Polymorphobacter megasporae: one gene and its partner. The protein of the gene in region 1 interacts with the protein of each later gene in a pairwise test. Links are inferred from orthologs where the notes say so. Each region holds a gene or a part of one and is shown on either strand. Other genes may lie near its edges. The genes, in order: rlmN and ftsZ.

Region 1 (9,496 bases):
CGGAGTTCTGTCATGGTCAATCCCGAATGGGGCACCAAGCGTGCCTGCCCGAAATGCAACACGCGATTCTACGATCTCGGCAACGAAGATCCGGTCACGTGCATCAACTGCGGCAACGTCTGGGTGCCCGAATCGATGCTCAAGTCGAAGCAGCCGTTGCCGTTCGAAACCGCGAAGCCGGCGGTCAAGACGAATGAGGACGGCGAGGTGATCGACGCCGACGACGAGGACCTCGACGTCGCCGAAGACGCCGAAGAGCCCGATGTCGACATCGGCGACGACGAGGATCTGGCCGTTGTCGTCCCGGACGACGGCGAAGAAGAGGCGTAGGTCATTCGACCCCGGTCCGATGGGCCGGGGGAAACTCTTGCGCCCGCGCTTGCGTTGGCGTAGTCAGCCGCTCCGCCCGGCCCAACGGGTGGATCACGTGGTACGGGGCCTTAGCTCAGCTGGGAGAGCGCTACGATGGCATTGTAGAGGTCAGCGGTTCGATCCCGCTAGGCTCCACCACCACCCTCACCGCATCCGATCCGCCACGGCGGGAAGCGCTGGTTGACCCCGGCGTGGTACAGGAAGATGCGGTTGCCTGCCGGATCGGTCGTTCGCGCGCAGCGCCACAGGTAGTCCTCGTCGCGCGGCGGATAATCGAACACTATCCCCCGCGCCGCTGCCGCCGCGACCTCCGCATCGACGTCGTCGGAATGCAGGTAGATCTCTGCCGCTCCAGCGTGTTCGCCATCCGCCATGATCTCGACCGACAGCGTCGACCCGCCGTCCATCTCGAACCGCGCATAGCGTGGTGTAGAAGGCGACGCTCGCGGCATAGTCGTGCGCTGGCAGGGTGACGTGGTTGAGGTTCATGGCTTCGGCCTCCGCCTTTCTTTTGCCGCGCACCGGACCTAGATGCCAATTATGCAAATTCCCGGCTTCATTGACCCCGTTCCGGTGCCGCGCGTCGCGTCGCTGCGCGCCGACGGCAAGACCGCGATCGTCGGGCTGACGCGGACCGAGCTGACTGAGGCGCTGACCACGGCGGGCATCCCCGCGAAGCAGGCGAAGATGCGCGCATCGCAGGTGTGGCATTGGGTGTATCACCGCGGCGTCGTCGACTTCGACCTGATGGCGAACATCGCGCGCGACACCCGCGCCGTTCTCGCCGAGCATTTCGTCGTCGGGCGCCCCGAGATTGCGCAGGCACAGGTGTCGACCGACGGGACGCGTAAGTGGCTGCTGCGCTTCGACGATGGCAACGAGGCCGAGTGCGTCTTCATTCCCGATGCCGATCGCGGGACATTGTGCGTGTCGGCGCAGGTCGGATGCACGCTCAATTGCCGCTTCTGCTTTACCGGCACGATGAAGCTCGTCCGCAACCTGACGCCGGGCGAGATCGTCGGGCAGGTGATGCTCGCACGCGATGCGCTGGGCGAATGGCCGACAGGCGCTGCGAAATCCGTCGCGAGGGCCGACGACGACGATGACGACGCGGACGACGACGATGCGCCGCGCGGCAACTATACCTCCGAAGGCCGGATGCTGACTAACATCGTGATGATGGGGATGGGCGAGCCGCTGTATAATTTCGAGGCGGTCAAGGCGGCGCTCGGCATCGTCATGGACGCGACCGGGCTTGGCCTGTCGAAGCGGCGGATTACGCTATCGACGTCGGGCGTGGTGCCGATGATGGCGCGGGCGGGCGAGGAGATCGGGGTCAACCTCGCGGTCTCGCTCCACGCAGTGACCAAGGAGGTCCGCGACGAGATCGTCCCGATCAACAAGCGCTATGGCATAGACGAGCTGCTTGCGGCGTGCGCGGCGTACCCGGGAGCGAACAACGCCCGGCGGATCACCTTCGAGTACGTCATGCTCAAGGACAAGAACGACAGCGACGACGACGCGCGCGAGCTCGTCCGGCTGATCCGCAAGTACCGTCTTCCGGCGAAGGTCAATTTGATCCCGTTCAACCCGTGGCCCGGATCGGACTATCTATGTTCGGACCCGGATCGGATCGCGCGGTTCAGCGATATCGTCTTCCGCGGCGGCATCTCGGCCCCGGTGCGCCGCCCGCGCGGTCGCGACATCATGGCGGCATGCGGGCAGTTGAAGTCGGCGAGCGAGAAGATCAGCCGCGCCGAGCTCGACCGGCGCTCGGCAGAGAAAGAAGCCGGGTGGGTCGATGCTGCGGCGTAACTGGCTCACCAGATCGAATACTCATCATCGTCGTCTTCCGGCGATTTGCGAACAAGATTTAGATATGCGCGCCACAGCCGCTTAAGCCACACAACAATTTTCATATCCGCCCCCAGATTGCTGGGGACACTATGGGTAAGTATCAATTACTCCTAACGAATTATAAAGAGTCGGATGACGGATCAATCTGGACGCGTCAGCGTAACCGGAACCTATCTATGACCGAAACGATCTAACGATAGTTAGCCCGGCCGCCGCCGGGGCAGCAGGGTTGGCCATGTTTCTTCTCACACGCTTGTTCAACAAGATGATCCGCGAAGGCGAACTGACGATCGTCGACCATCGCGGTACGGTCCACCGTTTCGGCGCGCCGTCGGCGACGATCCGCCCGGTGACCTTCCGCCTGACCGATGCCCGGACTGCGCGCGCTATCGCGCTGGGGCCCGCAATCGGCGCGGGCGAGGGCTATATGGACGGCCGCCTGATCATGGAGGACGGGGACATCAAGGACCTCGTCCACCTCGTCACGCACAACGTCCGCTGGGACCGCGATAATCCGATCCGGCTCGGGCTATGGCGGCAGGCGGCGATCGCGGCGAAGCTCGATCAGATCAATTTCAGCCGCCGGTCGAAGCGCAACGTCGCCCACCATTACGATCTGTCCGACCGGCTGTACGACCTCTTCCTCGACGCCGACCGCCAATATTCATGCGCCTATTACGACCACGACGACGACAGTCTCGAGACCGCCCAAGCCCACAAGAAGGCGCATATCGCCGCCAAACTCGATCTCAAGCCCGGGCAGCGTGTACTCGATATCGGCTGCGGCTGGGGCGGGATGGCGCTGTACCTCCACCGCGTCGCCGGGGTCGACGTCACCGGCGTGACGCTGTCCGAGGAGCAGTTGAAGGTCGCGCGCCGCCGCGCTGCCGAGGCCGGAGTCTCCGACCATGTTCGCTTCGAACTGATCGACTATCGCGCGCTCACTGGCCAGTTCGACCGGATCGTCTCGGTCGGGATGTTCGAGCATGTCGGACTGCCGCACTACCGCCAGTTCTTCGACAAGGTCCACTCGCTGCTGACCCCCGACGGCGTCGCGCTGATCCACACCATTGCCCGTGCCGACGGCCCGGGGGCGACCGACCCGTGGACGGCAAAGTACATCTTTCCCGGCGGCTATGCCCCGGCGCTGTCGCAGATCACCCCGGCGGTCGAGCGTGCGTGGCTGTGGATCACCGACATCGAGGTGCTGCGCCTTCATTATGCGCTGACGCTCGAGGAATGGTATCGCCGGGCGGTCGCGGCGGAGGACAAGATCGTCGCGCTGTACGACGCGCGCTTCTTCCGGATGTGGCAGTTCTACCTCGCAGCGGCGATCGCGGCCTTCCGCAACGACGGACACATGAACGTCCAGGTGCAGCTGACACGGAAACGTGACGTGCTCCCGATCACGCGTGACTATATGGCGGCAGCCGAGATGCGCTATCGCGCCATCGACGAGCAATTGGAGCGCAAGACAGCATGATCGAAGCCGAATGGTGGGACTATGAGGACACCGACGAACTGTACGATGCGGTCGCGTCGGACATCGAATTCATCATCGACAGCGCGTTGGACGCGCGTGGCGATGCGCTGATCGCCCTGCCCGGCGGGGCGTTGCCCGGACCGGTCTATGCCCGGCTGGCGAAGGCCAAGCTCAACTGGAAGCGCGTGACGATCATTCCGACCGACGACCGGATGGTCGCCCCGACCGACGCGTCGAGCACCGTCGGCATGCTGGCGCGCGCCTTCCTGCCGATCGGCGCGCGGGTCATCCCGCTAATCGGCGACGCGAAAGCCGAATATAAGAAGGCCGGGCTCGATGCCGATGAGCGGCTTGGCGCAATGAAGTGGCCGCTCGACCTCGCGTGGCTGGTCGTCGATGCCGACGGCGGCACCGGCTCGCTCGTCGCCAGCCCCGACCTCGACGCGGCGATCACCGCCCCGGCGACGTGCAAGGCGATCGGGGTGATGCCGGCAGGCGGCAAGGACGGCCGTGTGACGCTGACCAAGACGACGCTGATGGCGGCGCGCGCGCTGTCGGTCGCTTGCCAGGGCGACGCGGCAAAGGCCGCGCTCGAGACCGCGCTCGAAGACGGGGCCAAGTCGAAGCTCCCGGTTGGACGGCTGCTTGCGGGGACCGAACTCCCCTTCGATATCCACTGGGTCGCGTGAAGTCGGGCGCTAAATCGGGCAGCACCGTCGTTGTCTGGGCGGCGCTTGCGGGCAATCTCGCGATCGCCGTCGTCAAGTTCATCGCGGCGGCGATCAGCGGATCGTCGGCGATGCTGTCCGAGGGGGTACACAGCCTCGTCGACACGATCAACGAGGTGCTGCTGCTGTACGGCATGAAGCGCAGCGCGCGGAAACCCGACGCCGACCACCCGCTCGGCTACGGCCGCGAGCTGTACTTCTGGAGCTTCGTCGTCGCGCTGCTGATCTTCGCGGTCGGAGCCGGCGTCTCGGTCTACGAGGGCGTTGCGCACCTGCTTCACCCCGAGCCGATCAGTTCGCCCGCGCTGGTCTTCGGCGTGCTCGGGGTTTCGGCGGTTTTCGAGGGGGCGTCGTGGTTCGTCGCCTTCCGCGAATTCCGCTCGAAGCAGGGCGGACTGACGATCTGGCAGGCGTTCCGCCGGTCGAAGGACCCGCCGTCGTTCATGGTGCTGTTCGAGGATTCAGCGGCCCTGACCGGGATCGCCGTTGCCGCCGCCGGTTCGGGGCTCGCGGTCGTCACCGGCGATCCGCGCTGGGACGGCGCGGCGAGCCTGCTGATCGGGCTGATCCTCGCCGTCGTCGCTGCACTGCTCGCGCGCGAGTCGAAGGCGCTGCTGATCGGCGAGCGCGCCGACCCCGCGCTGAGTACGGCGGTCTTGCGGCTCGCGCATGAGACCGCCGGGGTCGACCGGGCGAACGGCGTTGCGACGATCCAGCTCGCCCCCGACCAGGTCGTCGTCACCCTCAGTCTCGAATTCGACGACGCGCTGCGGACGCCGGAAATCGAGGCGGCGGTGATCGATCTCGAGCGCCGCATCCGCGACCACCACCCCGAGGTGTCGGCGATCTTCGTCAAGCCGCAGGCCAACCACGAAGCGAAACGACGGCAGGCGTCGGGCGAGAGCGGGCTCCGAATCGACGATCTGCGATAGGCCGATGCTGGCGCCTGAGTGGCAAATGCGGTCGTCCCAGGCGTCGTTGGCGACGTGGACTTCCGAAGCCGCAGATTGCCTAAGTCGCCCGAGCTTACACTAAACGCGTTGCTCCGGGCCTGTCAGAGCTTCACGGCGTTGAGGCGCAGCGCATTGAGCACGACGGTCAACGACGACAGCGCCATCGCCGCCCCGGCGAACATCGGCGACAGGAGAATGCCCGCGACGGGGTAAAGCACTCCAGCCGCCACCGGCACGCCGATGCCGTTGAACACGAACGAGAAGAACAGGTTCTGGCGAATGTTGCGCATCGTCGCTCTCGACAGCGTGCGCGCTCGCACGATCGCCGAGATGTCGCCGCCGGTCAGTGTCATGCCCGCGCTCTCGATCGCGACGTCGGTGCCGGTGCCCATCGCCAGCCCGACGTCGGCGGCTGCCAACGCTGGCGCGTCGTTGATGCCGTCGCCCGCCATCGCGACGCGGCGGCCCTGTGCCTTGAGCTCGCCGACGATCCGCGCCTTGTCCTCCGGCGCAAGCCCGGCGCGAACCTCGTCGAGGCCGCCGACCGCGGTTGCGACCGCGTTCGCCGTGGTCAGGTTGTCGCCGGTCAGCATGATGATGCGAAGACCGTCGTCGCGGAGCGCGGTGATCGCCTCGCGGACGTTGCCGCGAACCGGATCGGCGACGGCGAGAAACCCGGCGAGCCTGCCGCCGATGGCGACGAACAGCGTGCCCGCGCCGGTCTGGCGCTGCGCGTCGGCGGCGGCTTCGAGCGGCGACGGATCGACCCCGACGCGCGTCATCTGCGCAGTGTTGCCGAGCACGACCGGAACGCCATCGACGGTGGCGCTGACGCCGAGCCCGGTCTGCGAGGCGAAGTCCGCGACGGTGCCGAACGCCAGCTGCTGCTCACGTGCAGCGCCGACGATGGCGCGGGCGAGCGGGTGCTCCGACTGCGCCTCGACGGCGGCCGCGGCGGCGAGCAGTTGCTCGGCGGTGAAGCCGGGTACCGGCTCGGTGGCGGTGAGGCGGGGCTTGCCCTCGGTCAGCGTTCCGGTCTTGTCGACGACCAGCGTGTCGACCGTGTCGAACGCCTGCAACGCCTCGGCGTTCTTGATCAGCACGCCCGCCTGCGCCCCGCGCCCGGCGGCGACCATGATCGACATCGGCGTCGCCAGTCCGAGCGCGCACGGGCAGGCGATGATCAGGACCGCGATCGCATTGAGCAGGGCGTGGCCCATCCGCGGTTCGGGTCCGACGAGGCTCCAGACGACGAAAGTGATGACCGAGACGAGCACGACGGCGGGGACGAACCAGCCCGCGACGCGGTCGGCAACGGCCTGAATCGGGGCGCGGCTGCGCTGCGCGTCGGCGACCATCCGGACGATCCGGGCCAGCATCGTGTCGGCCCCGACGGCGCGCGTCTCCATGACGAGGCTGCCGGTGCCGTTGACCGTCCCGCCGGTAAGCGCAGCGGCGGCAAACTTCTCGACCGGCGCGGGCTCGCCCGTCAGCATCGACTCATCGACCGCCGAGCGTCCGTCGATAACGATGCCGTCGACCGGGATCGCTTCGCCGGGGCGGATGCGGAGCCGGTCGCCGGTGCGCACCTCGGCGAGCGCGACTTCGGACTCACTGCCATCGGCGGCCAGCCGATGTGCGGTCTTGGGGGCGAGGTCGAGCAATGCGCCGATCGCGCGGCCGGTCGCAGCCCGCGCGCGGAGTTCGAGCACCTGGCCAAGCAGGACGAGCGTCACGACGACGCCTGCCGCCTCGTAGTAGACCGGGACCGCCCCGTGCATCCGGAACGCCGACGGGAACACGCCCGGAACCAGCGTCGCGGCGAGGCTATAGAGAAAGGCGGCACCCACCCCGATCGCGATCAGCGTGAACATGTTGAGGTGCCGGGTGACGACCGACGTCCACCCCCGCGCAAAGAACGGCCACCCTGCCCAAAGGACGATCGGCGCGGACAGAGCGAGCTGAACCCATGCCGAAGTGCGCGCGTCGAAAAGGTGCCAGCCGAACATCTCGGCACCCATCGAGACGACCAGCAGCGGCACGGCGAGAACGCCCGTGAACCAGAGCCGCCGGGTGAAGTCGACCAGTTCGGGATTAGGGCCGTCGTCGAGCGATGGCTCCGCCGGTTCGAGCGCCATGCCGCAGATCGGACAGCTCCCCGGTTTGTCGCGACGAATCTCGGGATGCATCGGGCAGGTCCAGACCGCACCGGGTGCCGCCGACGCTTCTCGCGGCGCACCGAGGTATTTGGCGGGACCGGCGACGAACTTCGTCCGGCAGCCGGCGCTGCAAAAATGATAGGTCTGCTCGTGGTACGCGGCATGATGCGGCGATGCCGCCGGATCGACGGTCATGCCGCAGACCGGGTCCTTGACGGTGGCAGCGCCGCTCGCCGCGAGCTCCGCCGGATGTGCCGCGTGATCGTCAAGTCGCGCGCCGGTCATGGCAATTGTCCTTCGATCCAAGGGTATAACCGAGGTGCGCCGCGCGCAGGTCCGTAAAGTGCGCGGCACTCAAGAAATCCTTCGCCGCGCCGCACTTGCCGCGCCCGTCAACCATCGCCTAATGCGGGCCATCGCAACCGGAGCCTGCCCGATGACCAACCCGCTTTTCCGCCCGTTCGACATGGCCGGGCTGCACCTGCCCAACCGGATCGTCATGGCGCCGATGACGCGGTCGTTCTCGCCCGGCGGGGTGCCCGGTGCGAACGTCGCCGAATATTACCAGCGGCGCGCCGAGGGGCAGGTCGGGCTGATCGTCACCGAAGGCACCGGGGTCAATCGTGCCGGGTCGCTCAACGACCCCAACGTGCCGGTGTTTCACGGTGAAGCGGCGCTCGGCGGCTGGGGCAAGGTCGTCGACGCGGTCCACGGCGCGCACGGCAAGATCGCGCCGCAGCTGTGGCACGTCGGCGCGATGAAGAATCCGACGCTGCCCGACTACAAGCACGACGCCGAGGGCCCGTCCGGGCTGCTCCGCCCGGGCAAGGCGTACGGCAATGCGATGTCCGACGCCGATATCGCCGACACGATCGCCGCCTTCGCGCAGGCCGCCGCCGACGCCAAGCGCATCGGCTTCGACGCGGTCGAACTCCACGGCGCACACGGCTACCTGATCGACCAGTTCTTCTGGGAGGGGACCAATGTCCGCGACGACGGCTGGAACGGCGCGCTGCCCGAACGCGCGCGCTTTGCCGGTGAAGTCGTCAAGGCGGTCAAGGCGGCGATCGGCGACCTACCGCTAATCATCCGCCTGTCGCAGTGGAAGCAGCAGGACTTCACCGTCAAGCTCGCCGCCACCCCCGACGCGCTGGCGGCATGGCTCAACCCCCTCGCCGAGGCCGGGGCGGACGTCTTCCATTGCTCGCAGCGCCGCTTCTGGGAGCCCGAGTTCGCCGAGATCGACGGCGACGAGGGACTCAATTTTGCCGGCTGGGCGAAGAAGCTAACCGGCAAGCCGACGATCACCGTCGGCTCGGTCGGCCTGTCGGGCGAGTTCGTCGCGGGCTTTGGCGGCGAGCAGTCGCAGCCGGCGTCGCTCGACAATCTGCTCGAGCGGCTGGAGAAGGACGAGTTCGACCTCGTCGCGGTCGGCCGCGCATTGATCGTCGATCCCGACTGGGCGGAAAAAGTCCGCGACGGGCGGATGGGCGAGCTGAAGGACTTCGACCGCGGCGCGCTGGCGACATTGGTCTGAGCTAGCGCCTGGTTCCTCCCCTTTGCTTCGGGGGAGGAGCTAGTCGTCCTCGTCGTCGAACCCCACCAGATCGAGCGCTCGCGCCCGCATCTGCCGCGTCTGACACCAATGGACCAGCGCCTCCTCGCGCCCGTGCGTCACCCACACCTCGTTCGGCGCGAGTTCGGTGCAGGTTGTCGTCAGCTCGTCCCAGTCGGCGTGGTCGGAGATGATGAGCGGTAGTTCGACCTGGCGCTGGACCGCGCGCTGGCGCACCCGCATCCAGCCCGACGCCATCGCGGTAATCGGGTCGGGCAGGCGGCGGCTCCAACGGTCGTTAAGCGCCGACGGCGGGGCGATGACGACGCTGCCCTTGAGGTCGGCGGCCTTCAATCCGGCCGCGGGTCGCAGGTCGCCGAGGTCGACCC
Region 2 (9,422 bases), 300 kb from region 1 along the record:
ACCGCGCAGGGCTTCTACGACTATGAGGCAAAGTATAGCGAGGGCCGCACCGTCCACCATTGCCCCGCCGATCTGCCCGACGACATCACCGCCGCCGCGCTCGATATCGCCGTCCGCGCGCATGTCGCGCTCGGCTGCCGGGGCACGTCGCGGTCGGACTTCCGCTGGGACCCGTCGCAGGGCGTCGGCGGGCTGTACCTGCTCGAGGTCAACACCCAGCCCGGGATGACTGCGCTCAGCCTCGTCCCCGAACAGGCGCGGTATCGCGGCATCGATTACGATGCGCTCGTCGCGCGTATTCTCGCGAGCGCGGCATGACGACGGCGGTGATCAAGCGCCGTGCCCCCGCGCGCCGTCCGGTGGCGAAGAAGCGCGAGCCGGTGCCGATGGTCCGCGTGCCCGTCGCCGCCGCGCGTTTGTGGCGGCACGTCGCGGCGGGATTCCTCGCGCTCGCGCTGGTCGCCGCTGCGGTCGTCGCGATCCTGCTCCACGTCCCCGAGCGCGCGTGGCTGTCGACCGCGCAAGCCGCGAGCCGTGCCGGGTTCGAGGTCCGTCACGTCGAGGTCCACGGCGTCGCCAACGCCCCCCGGCTCGCGGTCGTCACCGCTGCGCTCGAAGGCCCGACCAACTCGATGCTGCTCGTCGATCTGTCCGCGGCACGCGCTCGTCTCCGGGCGCTGTCGTGGGTCGCCGATGCGAGCGTCGCGCGGCGGCTGCCCGATACGTTGATCGTCGATATCGTCGAGCGCCGCCCGGTCGCTTTGTGGCAGTATCATCACAAGCTCGCGGCGGTCGACCGCAGCGGCATCGCGCTGACCGGCGACCACCTTGACCGCTTCGCCACGCTGCCGCTGATCGTCGGCGCGGGGGCGAACGAGCACGTCGACGACCTGCTGGCCCTGCTCGGCGGCCAGCCGCGCCTCGCTGGGACGGTCGACGCCGCGACCTTCGTCGGCCAACGGCGCTGGGACCTGCGCTTCAAGTCGGGCGAGACGCTCGCGCTCCCCGAGGGCGCGCTCGCACCCGCCGCGCTGGCGAAGTTCGACGCGCTCGACCGCAAGACCGGGATGCTCGGCAAGGGCTATGTCTGGTTCGATCTCCGCCAGCCGGGTCAGATGACGGTGCGCGTCGCGGCACCGGTCAAGCCCGACAAAAAGAAGACGCCGAATAAGCCGGTGACGATTTGAGCACCGCCAAACCGCAGCGCGGCGAACGCACGGTCACCGTCCTCGACGTCGGCACGTCGAAGGTCGCGGCGCTGATCGCGCTGATCGGCGCGAACGGCGCCGACCCGCGCGTCATCGGCGTCGGCCAGCGTGTCTGCCACGGCGTCCGCCGCGGGCTCGTCGCGGACATGGAAAAGACCGAGAGCGCGATCCGCGCCGCGGTCGACCAGGCCGAACGCAACGCCGGGGTCCAGGCCGAGGCGGTCTACGTCAACATGTCGGCGGGCGGCCTACGCAGCGAGGTCGAGAACGTTGAGATCGATATCGGCGGCCACAAGATCTCCGCCGCCGACATGACGACGCTGCTTGCCGCCGGGCGCGCACGGATCGACCCCGGCAGCCGCACCGTCCTCCACGCCCAGCCCGCATTGTATTCGATCGACGGGCTGACCGGAGTGCAAAGCCCGGTCGGGTTCCACGCCGACCGGCTCGGCATGGACATCCACATCGTCACCGCCGACACGCCGCCGATCCGCAACCTCGACCTCGCGGTCCGCAGCGCGCATCTCGGGGTGCGGACGATGGTCGCATCCCCCGCCGCATCGAGCCTCGCGGTCCTCGCCGCCGAAGAGCGCGAGCTGGGTGTCGCGCTTGTCGAGATCGGCGCAGGGGTGACCAACATCGCGGTCCACATGATGGGGCAGCTGGTCGGCGTCGCTTCGATCGCGATGGGCGCTGGCGACATCACCAACGACATCGCCTCGGCATTCGCGACGCGGCGCAGCCATGCCGAGCGGTTGAAGACGCTCCACGGCGCGGCGATCACCGCGCAGAAGGACAATCACGACATCATCGAGGTGCCGCCGATCAGCGACGACGACACTGCCGAGCCGCTCCGCGTGCCCAAGTCGCAGATCGTCGCGGTCGTCCGCCACCGGCTCGACCTGCTGTTCGGCGAGGTCGCGCTGCTGCTGCCGCAGATGGGCTTCACCGGACCACAGGCGCGGCAGGTCGTGCTCACTGGCGGAGGCGCGGAGATCAAGTCGATCGCCGATTTCGCCCAAGGCGTGCTCGGTAAGAACGTCCGTCTCGGCCGCCCGCGCGGGCTGACGGGGCTGCCCGATGCGCAGTCGGGGTGCGCGTTCGCGACGCTTGCGGGCCTCGCTTTGTTCGCTGCCGAAGACCTGCCCGACATGTGGAATGCCAAGCCGTCGACCGCGTCCGCCGCGAAGGGCGGGAAGCCGTCGGGGCGGCTCCAGCAAATGGTCGATAAATTACGTTCTAGCCTGTGAAGTACTTGGACCAGACTCACCGTCTGTAGTATGACAGTTGGAAGAGGAGACGAGATATGGTGGATTTCAAGCGTCCCGAGCTGACTGAGCTCAAGCCGCGGATTGCTGTCATCGGCGTCGGTGGAGCCGGCGGCAATGCCGTCACCAACATGATCGTCAGCGGCCTCCAGGGGGTCGACTTCGTCGTCGCCAATACCGACGCGCAGAGCCTTGCGGTCAGCGAGGCGGAGACGCGAATCCAGCTCGGGCTCAAGATCACCCAGGGCCTCGGCGCCGGGTCGCGTCCCGAGATCGGTCGAGCCGCTGCCGAGGAAACGATCGAGCAGATCGAAGCCGCGCTCGACGGCTGCCACATGTGCTTCATCACTGCCGGCATGGGCGGCGGCACCGGCACCGGCGCGGCCCCGGTCGTCGCCCGCGCCGCGCGTGAAAAGGGCATCCTGACCGTCGGCGTCGTCACCAAGCCGTTCGCCTTCGAGGGCCTCAAGCGGATGCGCTCGGCCGAGGAAGGCATCGTCGAGCTGCAGAAGCACGTCGACACGCTGATCATCATTCCGAACCAAAATTTGTTCCTCATCGCCAACGCCAACACGACCTTCAAGGACGCGTTCGCGATGGCCGACCAGGTTCTCCACCAGGGCGTCCGCGGCATCACCGACCTGATGATCATGCCCGGCCTGATCAACCTCGACTTCGCCGACATCCGCACCGTCATGTCCGAAATGGGCAAGGCGATGATGGGCACTGGCGAGGCATCGGGCGAGAACCGCGCGATCGAGGCGGCCGAAAAGGCGATTGCCAACCCGTTGCTCGACGAAGTCTCGATGCGCGGCGCGAAGGGCGTCATCATCAACATCACCGGCGGCGACGACCTCCGCCTGATGGAAGTCGACGAAGCCGCGACGCACATCCGCGAGATGGTCGACCCCGAGGCGAACATCATCGTCGGCTCGGCGTTCAACCCCGATCTCAACGGCGTCATGCGGGTGTCGGTCGTCGCGACCGGGATCGACGTCGTCGCGCGGACTCCGGCGGTCAGCACGACGCGGACGATGCCCGCGTTCGGCGGCACCGCGTCGGCGTTCCCGACTGCCGCCGCGCCGCGCACACCGGCCCCCGAGCCGACCGTCAGCGCGAGCGCTCACGCCGTCACCGAACCCGAACCCGAGCCGCTCGACCTCAGCCTCGACGACGTCGTCGACGAGCCCGCCGAGCCGATGATCCGCTTCACCCCGGCGCCGCCGCAGCCCGCCGCCCCGGTCGTTGCGGCGACCCCGGCTGCACTGACGCCGATGCGCCCGCAGCCCGAGGTCGAGGAAAAGCCGCTGACCTTGTTCGAGAAGATGATGAACCTCAGCCGCAAGCCCGCCGCGCGCCCGGCCGTCACGACGCTCGCCCCCGACCCCGAAGGCGAACCCGACCCTCAGCCGGAGGTTGCGATCCCGTCGTTCTTTAAGAAGCAGGCGAACAACTAGGGCGGGGTAGGCGTTCGGTAGCGCGACGATCGTGCTGCTTTCGCGTGAGAGCGACGACCTACAAGACAGCCGTCATCCCCGCGAAGGCGGGGACCCATCACCACTAATGTTGGGGTGATGGGTCCCCGCCTTCGCGGGGATGACGGCGCTGTTGTCGTCGAACCCGTTCGGATCGCGGACTAGGCAGGGGTGCAGTGAGCTTCCTGCTGGTTCCACTGCGGAATCAGCCTGACCCGGCGTTTCGACCAATAGCTGATGTCCATCGACACCCGGACCGGCGCGCCTTTACGCATGTAGATCGCCTGGTCTCCCGTCCTGCCGTTCCCGGTCAGGCACCGCGACCATCCCGACGCTTCGAGTGCCTGGGTCAGCTTGAACACCGCGTTGTTGTCGCTGTCGTGCCACAAAGTCAGCTGGTCGAAGCCGCCTTCGCCGCTGCTCCCGGCGAGATCGACCGCGGCTTCGTACGGACCGGCATCCCCGACCATGACGCCGTGCCGGCGGCAGCGGATATGAACCGCATCGAGATCGACGCAATCGTTGAAGCCCGCGCGCTTCGCGTCGATCATCGGGCCGCTGACCGGCAGACCGTCATAGGAGACCGATGGCGGAGGATTGCGCACCGGCTGGTGGCATCCTGCGAAGGCGAAGAACACCGCAACGGTGGCGAAACGCGCCAGCGCACGGAGCACGCCGCCGCCTGTCCGACTGCGGGCAGTCACGGCAAAGGGACGGCTCCCGGTTCTGCTTGCCATATCCACCCTGAAGCTTGCGACGCGAATGCCCGGCGGGAGTGTACCGGCTTCGCTTGCCGTTGACGATCCGAACGTCGCCCAGCCAAGTCGGCCGCCCGGCCTGCGCGGGTTTCGCTTGCCGCGATGTACCGGTCTGCGCCATCACGCAGGCAATCGCTTGGGGAGACTAGACATGGCTGGACCGCTCGCCGGGCTCCGCATCATCGAACTCGCCGGGATCGGTCCGGGGCCCTTTGCCGGGATGATGCTCGCCGATCACGGCGCGGAGGTCATCCGCGTCGACCGTCCCGGCGCGCGGATCGACAGCCGCGATCCGCTGCTGCGGTCGCGGACGCTGATCGGCGTCGACCTCAAGTCACCCGAAGGGATCGCCGTCGTCCGCGATCTCGTCCGCACCGCCGACGGGCTGATCGAGGGGTTTCGCCCGGGCGTCACCGAACGCCTCGGGCTCGGCCCCGACGTGCTGCTCGCCGACAACCCGAAGCTGGTCTACGGGCGGATGACCGGTTGGGGCCAGACCGGGCCGTACGCGGCGGCGGCCGGGCACGATATCAACTACATCGCGCTGGCGGGGGCGCTTCACGCCTTCGGTCGCGCAGGCGAGAAGCCGACGCCGCCGATCAACATGGTCGGCGACTTCGGCGGCGGCGGGATGATGCTCGCGTTCGGCATGGTCAGTGCGTTGCTCCACGCCGCGAAGACCGGCGCGGGGCAGGTGATCGATGCGGCGATGACCGACGGCGCGGCGGTACTGATGTCGATGATCTGGGGGTTCCGCGCCAACGGCATGTGGTCCGACGATCGCGGCACGAACCTGCTCGATACCGCCGCGCATTTCTACGACAGCTACGAAACCGCCGACGGCAAGTGGATCGCGATCGGGTCGATCGAGCCGCAATTCTACGCCGAGCTCCGCCGCCTGACCGGGCTCGACGCCGCGCCCGAGTTCGATGCGCAGATGGTCCGCGCGAGCTGGGGGCCGCTCAAGGACAAGCTTACCGCGTTGTTCCTGACGCGGACCCGCGACGACTGGTGTGAGATGATGGAGATGACCGACGTCTGCTTCGCGCCGGTGCTGAGCATGGCCGAAGCCCCGGCGCATCCGCACAACGTGGCGCGAGCCACCTTCGTCGAGGCGGGCGGGGTCGTCCAGCCCGCTCCGGCGCCGCGCTATTCGATCAGCACGACCGCCGCCCCGGCGATGACGACCGTGTTCAGCGGCGGCGACGTGCTGGCGGGACTCGGCTACGACGCCGCCCGGATCGCGGCGCTGACCGCGGCGGGGACGGTTCGTTGAGGTTCGACCGCCGCGCGCTGCTGGCGGGCGGCGCGGCGGCGATGCTCGCGGGCTTCGCCGGTCCTGCAAACGCCGATAGCGCCGCGACCCGGCTCCGCGTCGTCGACGACCGGGTCTTCGTCGACGCCGTGGTCAACGGCCGGCCGACCACTGCCTTGCTCGATTCGGGCGCCGAGATGACCGTGCTCGACCGCGCCTTCGCCGCCCGGCTCGGGATCAGCGGCGGATCGGCGGCGACTGTGCGCGGGACCGGCGCGGCAACGATCGAGGCGCGCCTCGTTCGCGGGGTCGAGGTCATCGTTGCCGGGCTGCGGCTGCGCTCGCCGACCGTCGCGGTGATCGATCTCGCCGACATCGCCCGGCGGGTGCACCTCGACCGGATCGACGTGCTCGTCGGGCGCGATCTATTCGATGCGGCGCGATTGGCGATCGACCTGCGTGCGGGGAGTGTGCGCGCGGGAGCATCGATCGTCCCGGCGGGGGTCCGGCTGCCGCTCGTGCCCGAGCGTGGGGTCGAAACCATCCCGATTTTGATCGAGGGCTCCCCCGCACGGGCCGATTTCGACCTCGGCAACGGCGGTAGCGTCCTGATCGGTGCGGGGTTCGCCAACCGCCACCAGATGCTCGCCGACGGCCGACCGCTCGCGACGATCCCGGGCGGCGGCATCGGCGGGGCGACCCTCCAGACGACGTTGTCGCTGCGCACGCTCGATCTCGGCGGCCGCCGATTTTACGACGTTCCCGCCGCGATCGACACCAGCCCGACCGCCGCCGATGCCAATATCGGGGTGAGGCTTCTCAAGCGCTTCGGCATCGTCACCGACTTCGCCGCGCGCAGCGTCTGGCTCGATTTCCGCGGATGAAACCCTACGCCACCGACCCCGCCGCGTCGCGCGGGCGGCGCTTCGCCGAGGCCCCGTCGGCGACCCGCGACGCGTTCCAGCGCGACCGCGACCGCATCGTCCATTGCTCGGCGTTCCGGCGGCTGCGCGACAAGACGCAGGTGTTCGTCGCCCCCGACGGTGACCATTTCCGCGTCCGCCTGACGCACAGCCTCGAAGTCGCGCAGATCGCCCGCGCCGTCGCCCGCGCACTGGGGCTAAACGAGGACCTGACCGAAGCCTGCGCGCTCGCCCACGACCTTGGCCACCCGCCGTTCGGCCATTCGGGCGAGGATGCGCTCGAAGCCGCGATGGCCCCGTTCGGCGGCTTCGATCACAATGCCCAGACGGTGCGGATCGTCACGCGGCTCGAGCAGCGCTATCCTGGTTTCGATGGCCTCAACCTGAGCTGGGAGACGATCGAGGGTCTCGCCAAGCACAACGGCCCGGTCGTCGCGCCGACGTGGGCGCTGAGCGAGGCCGACACCGGGTTTCCGCTCGATCTCGCGACATGGCCGGGGCTCGAAGCGCAGGTCGCAGCGGCGGCGGACGACATCGCCTATGACAATCACGACCTCGACGACGGGTTGCGCGCCGGATTGTTCACGATCGACGACGTCGTCGCAGTGCCGTTCGTCGCCGACTGCTGGGCGGCGGTGACCGCGCGCTTCCCCGGAGTGGCGGCACGGCGGCGACTCGTTCCCGAACTCGTCCGCGAGCAGATCGGGCGGATGGTCGACGACCTTCTCGCGACGAGCCGCGCCCGCATTGCCGCCGTCGCGCCCGGCTCGGTCGCCGATGTCCGCGCGGCCGAGCACGCGCTGATCGGCTTTTCGGACGGCATGGCGGACAGCGCTGGGGCGCTCAAACACTTTCTGCGCACGCGGATGTATACCCATCCCGAGGTCGCCCGCCTCCGCGACCCAGCGGTCGAGATCGTCGCCGGGTTGTTCGCCGCGTTCGATGCCGATCCCAACCAGCTGCCGCCGCGCTGGCAGGCGACGCTCCCCGCCGCCGAGCCCGAACGCGCGCGTCACGTCGGCGACTTCATTGCCGGGATGACCGATCGCTATGCGCTCAGGGAGTATGCGCGGGTGATCGGGCCGAGCCCGATGCCGGGTTACTGATCCGCGCCGAGCATCGGTTCGCCGACCATCGCGGGTGCGGCGGGTTCGCCAGCAAGCCAGCGGTAGGCACCCCCGGCGAGGAGCGCGCCGCCGATCGGGGCGAGCCAGAACAGCCAGAGCTGCTGGAGCGCGAGGCCGCCGACGAGCAATGCCGGGCCGGTGCTCCGCGCCGGATTGACGCTCGTGTTGGTCACCGGGATCGAGATCAAATGGATCAGCGTCAGCGCGAGGCCAATCGCGATCGGCGCGAACCCCGACGGCGACCGCGTGTCGGTTGCGCCGAGGATGACGATGAGAAAGCCGAACGTCAGTACGACCTCGATGATCAGCCCCGACATCAGCGTATAATGCCCCGGCGACTGGATGCCGTAGCCGTTGACCGCGAGGCTCGTCGGACCCATCACGAAGTCGGGACCGCCCTGCGCGATCGTCATCAGGACGAACGCGGCGACGATCGCCCCCGCGACCTGCGCGACGATGTACGGCAGGATGTCCTTCGCGGGAAAGCGCTTGCCCGCCCATAATCCGATCGTAACGGCCGGGTTGAGATGGCAGCCCGAGATGTGGCCGATCGAGTACGCCATCGTCAGGACGGTCAGCCCGAACGCGAGGCTGACACCGGCGAGCCCGATGCCGACGCCGGGGAACGCAGCCGCCAGAACCGCGCTGCCGCACCCGCCGAAGACAAGCCAGAAGGTGCCGAAGCCTTCCGCAAACAGGCGTTTAGGCAATGCGATCATGGTCGTTTCCCCCTTGATGCGTTCTCGGCCGCGTCATCCTAGCCAAGCCGGAAGCGTGCGCGGCAGCCGCCGTTGACCCAGATGCCGCCGCGGTCCCAGCCCCATGTCTGGCCCTGGACGCAGTTGCCGGCGATGACGTCGATCTGCGGGCGGCGGAAGACATCGGTGGCGCAGCGGCTCGGCTGGAACTGCCACGATTCGCAGACGATCATCCGCCCGCCGTTGCCGGGAATTGGCGCGGTGGGGAAGCCGCCACCGGGCCCGGGGCCCCCGGGGCGGCCGCCGACGACCGCAAAGATGCCGCGGCAGCCGTTGTTGACCCAGATGCCGCGCGGGGTGAAGCCCCACGTCTGGCCCTGCGTGCACATACCGCCGGTCTGCTGGAGCAGGCGGACACCGCCGCGCGTATCCGCCGGACATTCGTTCGGCTGGAATTGCCACGATTCGCAGGTGATCTGGCGCGCTTGGGGCGGGTAGCCCGCACCGCCGCCACCTGGGTAACCGCCACCTGGGTAACCGCCGCCACCGGGACCGCCACCACCCGGGTAACCTCCGCCCGGATAGCCGCCGCCGCCGTTCCCGCCGCCAGCGCGATTGACCGAGAAGACCGCGCGGCAGTTGCCGCTGACCCAGATGCTGTTCGCGTCCCAGCCCCATGTCCGCCCCTGGTCGCATGGCGGGTTGGTGAC

Evidence for each region.
Region 2: the proteins of rlmN (region 1) and ftsZ interact in binary tests that used the Escherichia coli proteins (3 or more experiments, as listed by UniProt). The link is inferred for Polymorphobacter megasporae from one-to-one orthologs.

What each region holds. Positions count from the first base shown.
Region 1 is NZ_CP081848.1:1,377,289-1,386,784, reverse strand. What follows is about bases 87-3,049. They hold rlmN (23S rRNA (adenine(2503)-C(2))-methyltransferase RlmN), read left to right. Parts: upstream 87-912; coding sequence 913-2,187; downstream 2,188-3,049. Other genes in these bases: KTC28_RS06450 (SAM-dependent methyltransferase), read left to right, coding at 2,465-3,049; KTC28_RS06460 (hypothetical protein), read right to left, coding at 498-779; KTC28_RS06470 (FYDLN acid domain-containing protein), read left to right, coding at 87-330. Outside these bases: more of KTC28_RS06470, read left to right, coding at 13-86; more of KTC28_RS06450, read left to right, coding at 3,050-3,712; KTC28_RS06445 (6-phosphogluconolactonase), read left to right, coding at 3,709-4,401; KTC28_RS06440 (cation diffusion facilitator family transporter), read left to right, coding at 4,398-5,372; KTC28_RS06435 (heavy metal translocating P-type ATPase), read right to left, coding at 5,495-7,747; KTC28_RS06430 (NADH:flavin oxidoreductase), read left to right, coding at 7,989-9,089; KTC28_RS06425 (ligase-associated DNA damage response exonuclease), read right to left, coding at 9,129-9,496.
Region 2 is NZ_CP081848.1:1,679,015-1,688,436, forward strand. The notes cover bases 1,835-4,723. They hold ftsZ (cell division protein FtsZ), read left to right. Parts: upstream 1,835-2,514; coding sequence 2,515-3,933; downstream 3,934-4,723. Other genes in these bases: ftsA (cell division protein FtsA), read left to right, coding at 1,835-2,458; KTC28_RS07845 (hypothetical protein), read right to left, coding at 4,113-4,688. Also shown: KTC28_RS07825 (D-alanine--D-alanine ligase), read left to right, coding at 1-318; KTC28_RS07830 (cell division protein FtsQ/DivIB), read left to right, coding at 315-1,187; more of ftsA, read left to right, coding at 1,184-1,834; KTC28_RS07850 (CaiB/BaiF CoA transferase family protein), read left to right, coding at 4,861-5,985; KTC28_RS07855 (retropepsin-like aspartic protease), read left to right, coding at 5,982-6,848; KTC28_RS07860 (deoxyguanosinetriphosphate triphosphohydrolase), read left to right, coding at 6,845-7,993; aqpZ (aquaporin Z), read right to left, coding at 7,987-8,733; KTC28_RS07870 (DUF3011 domain-containing protein), read right to left, coding at 8,772-9,422. UniProt on the Escherichia coli protein: Essential cell division protein that forms a contractile ring structure (Z ring) at the future cell division site. The regulation of the ring assembly controls the timing and the location of cell division.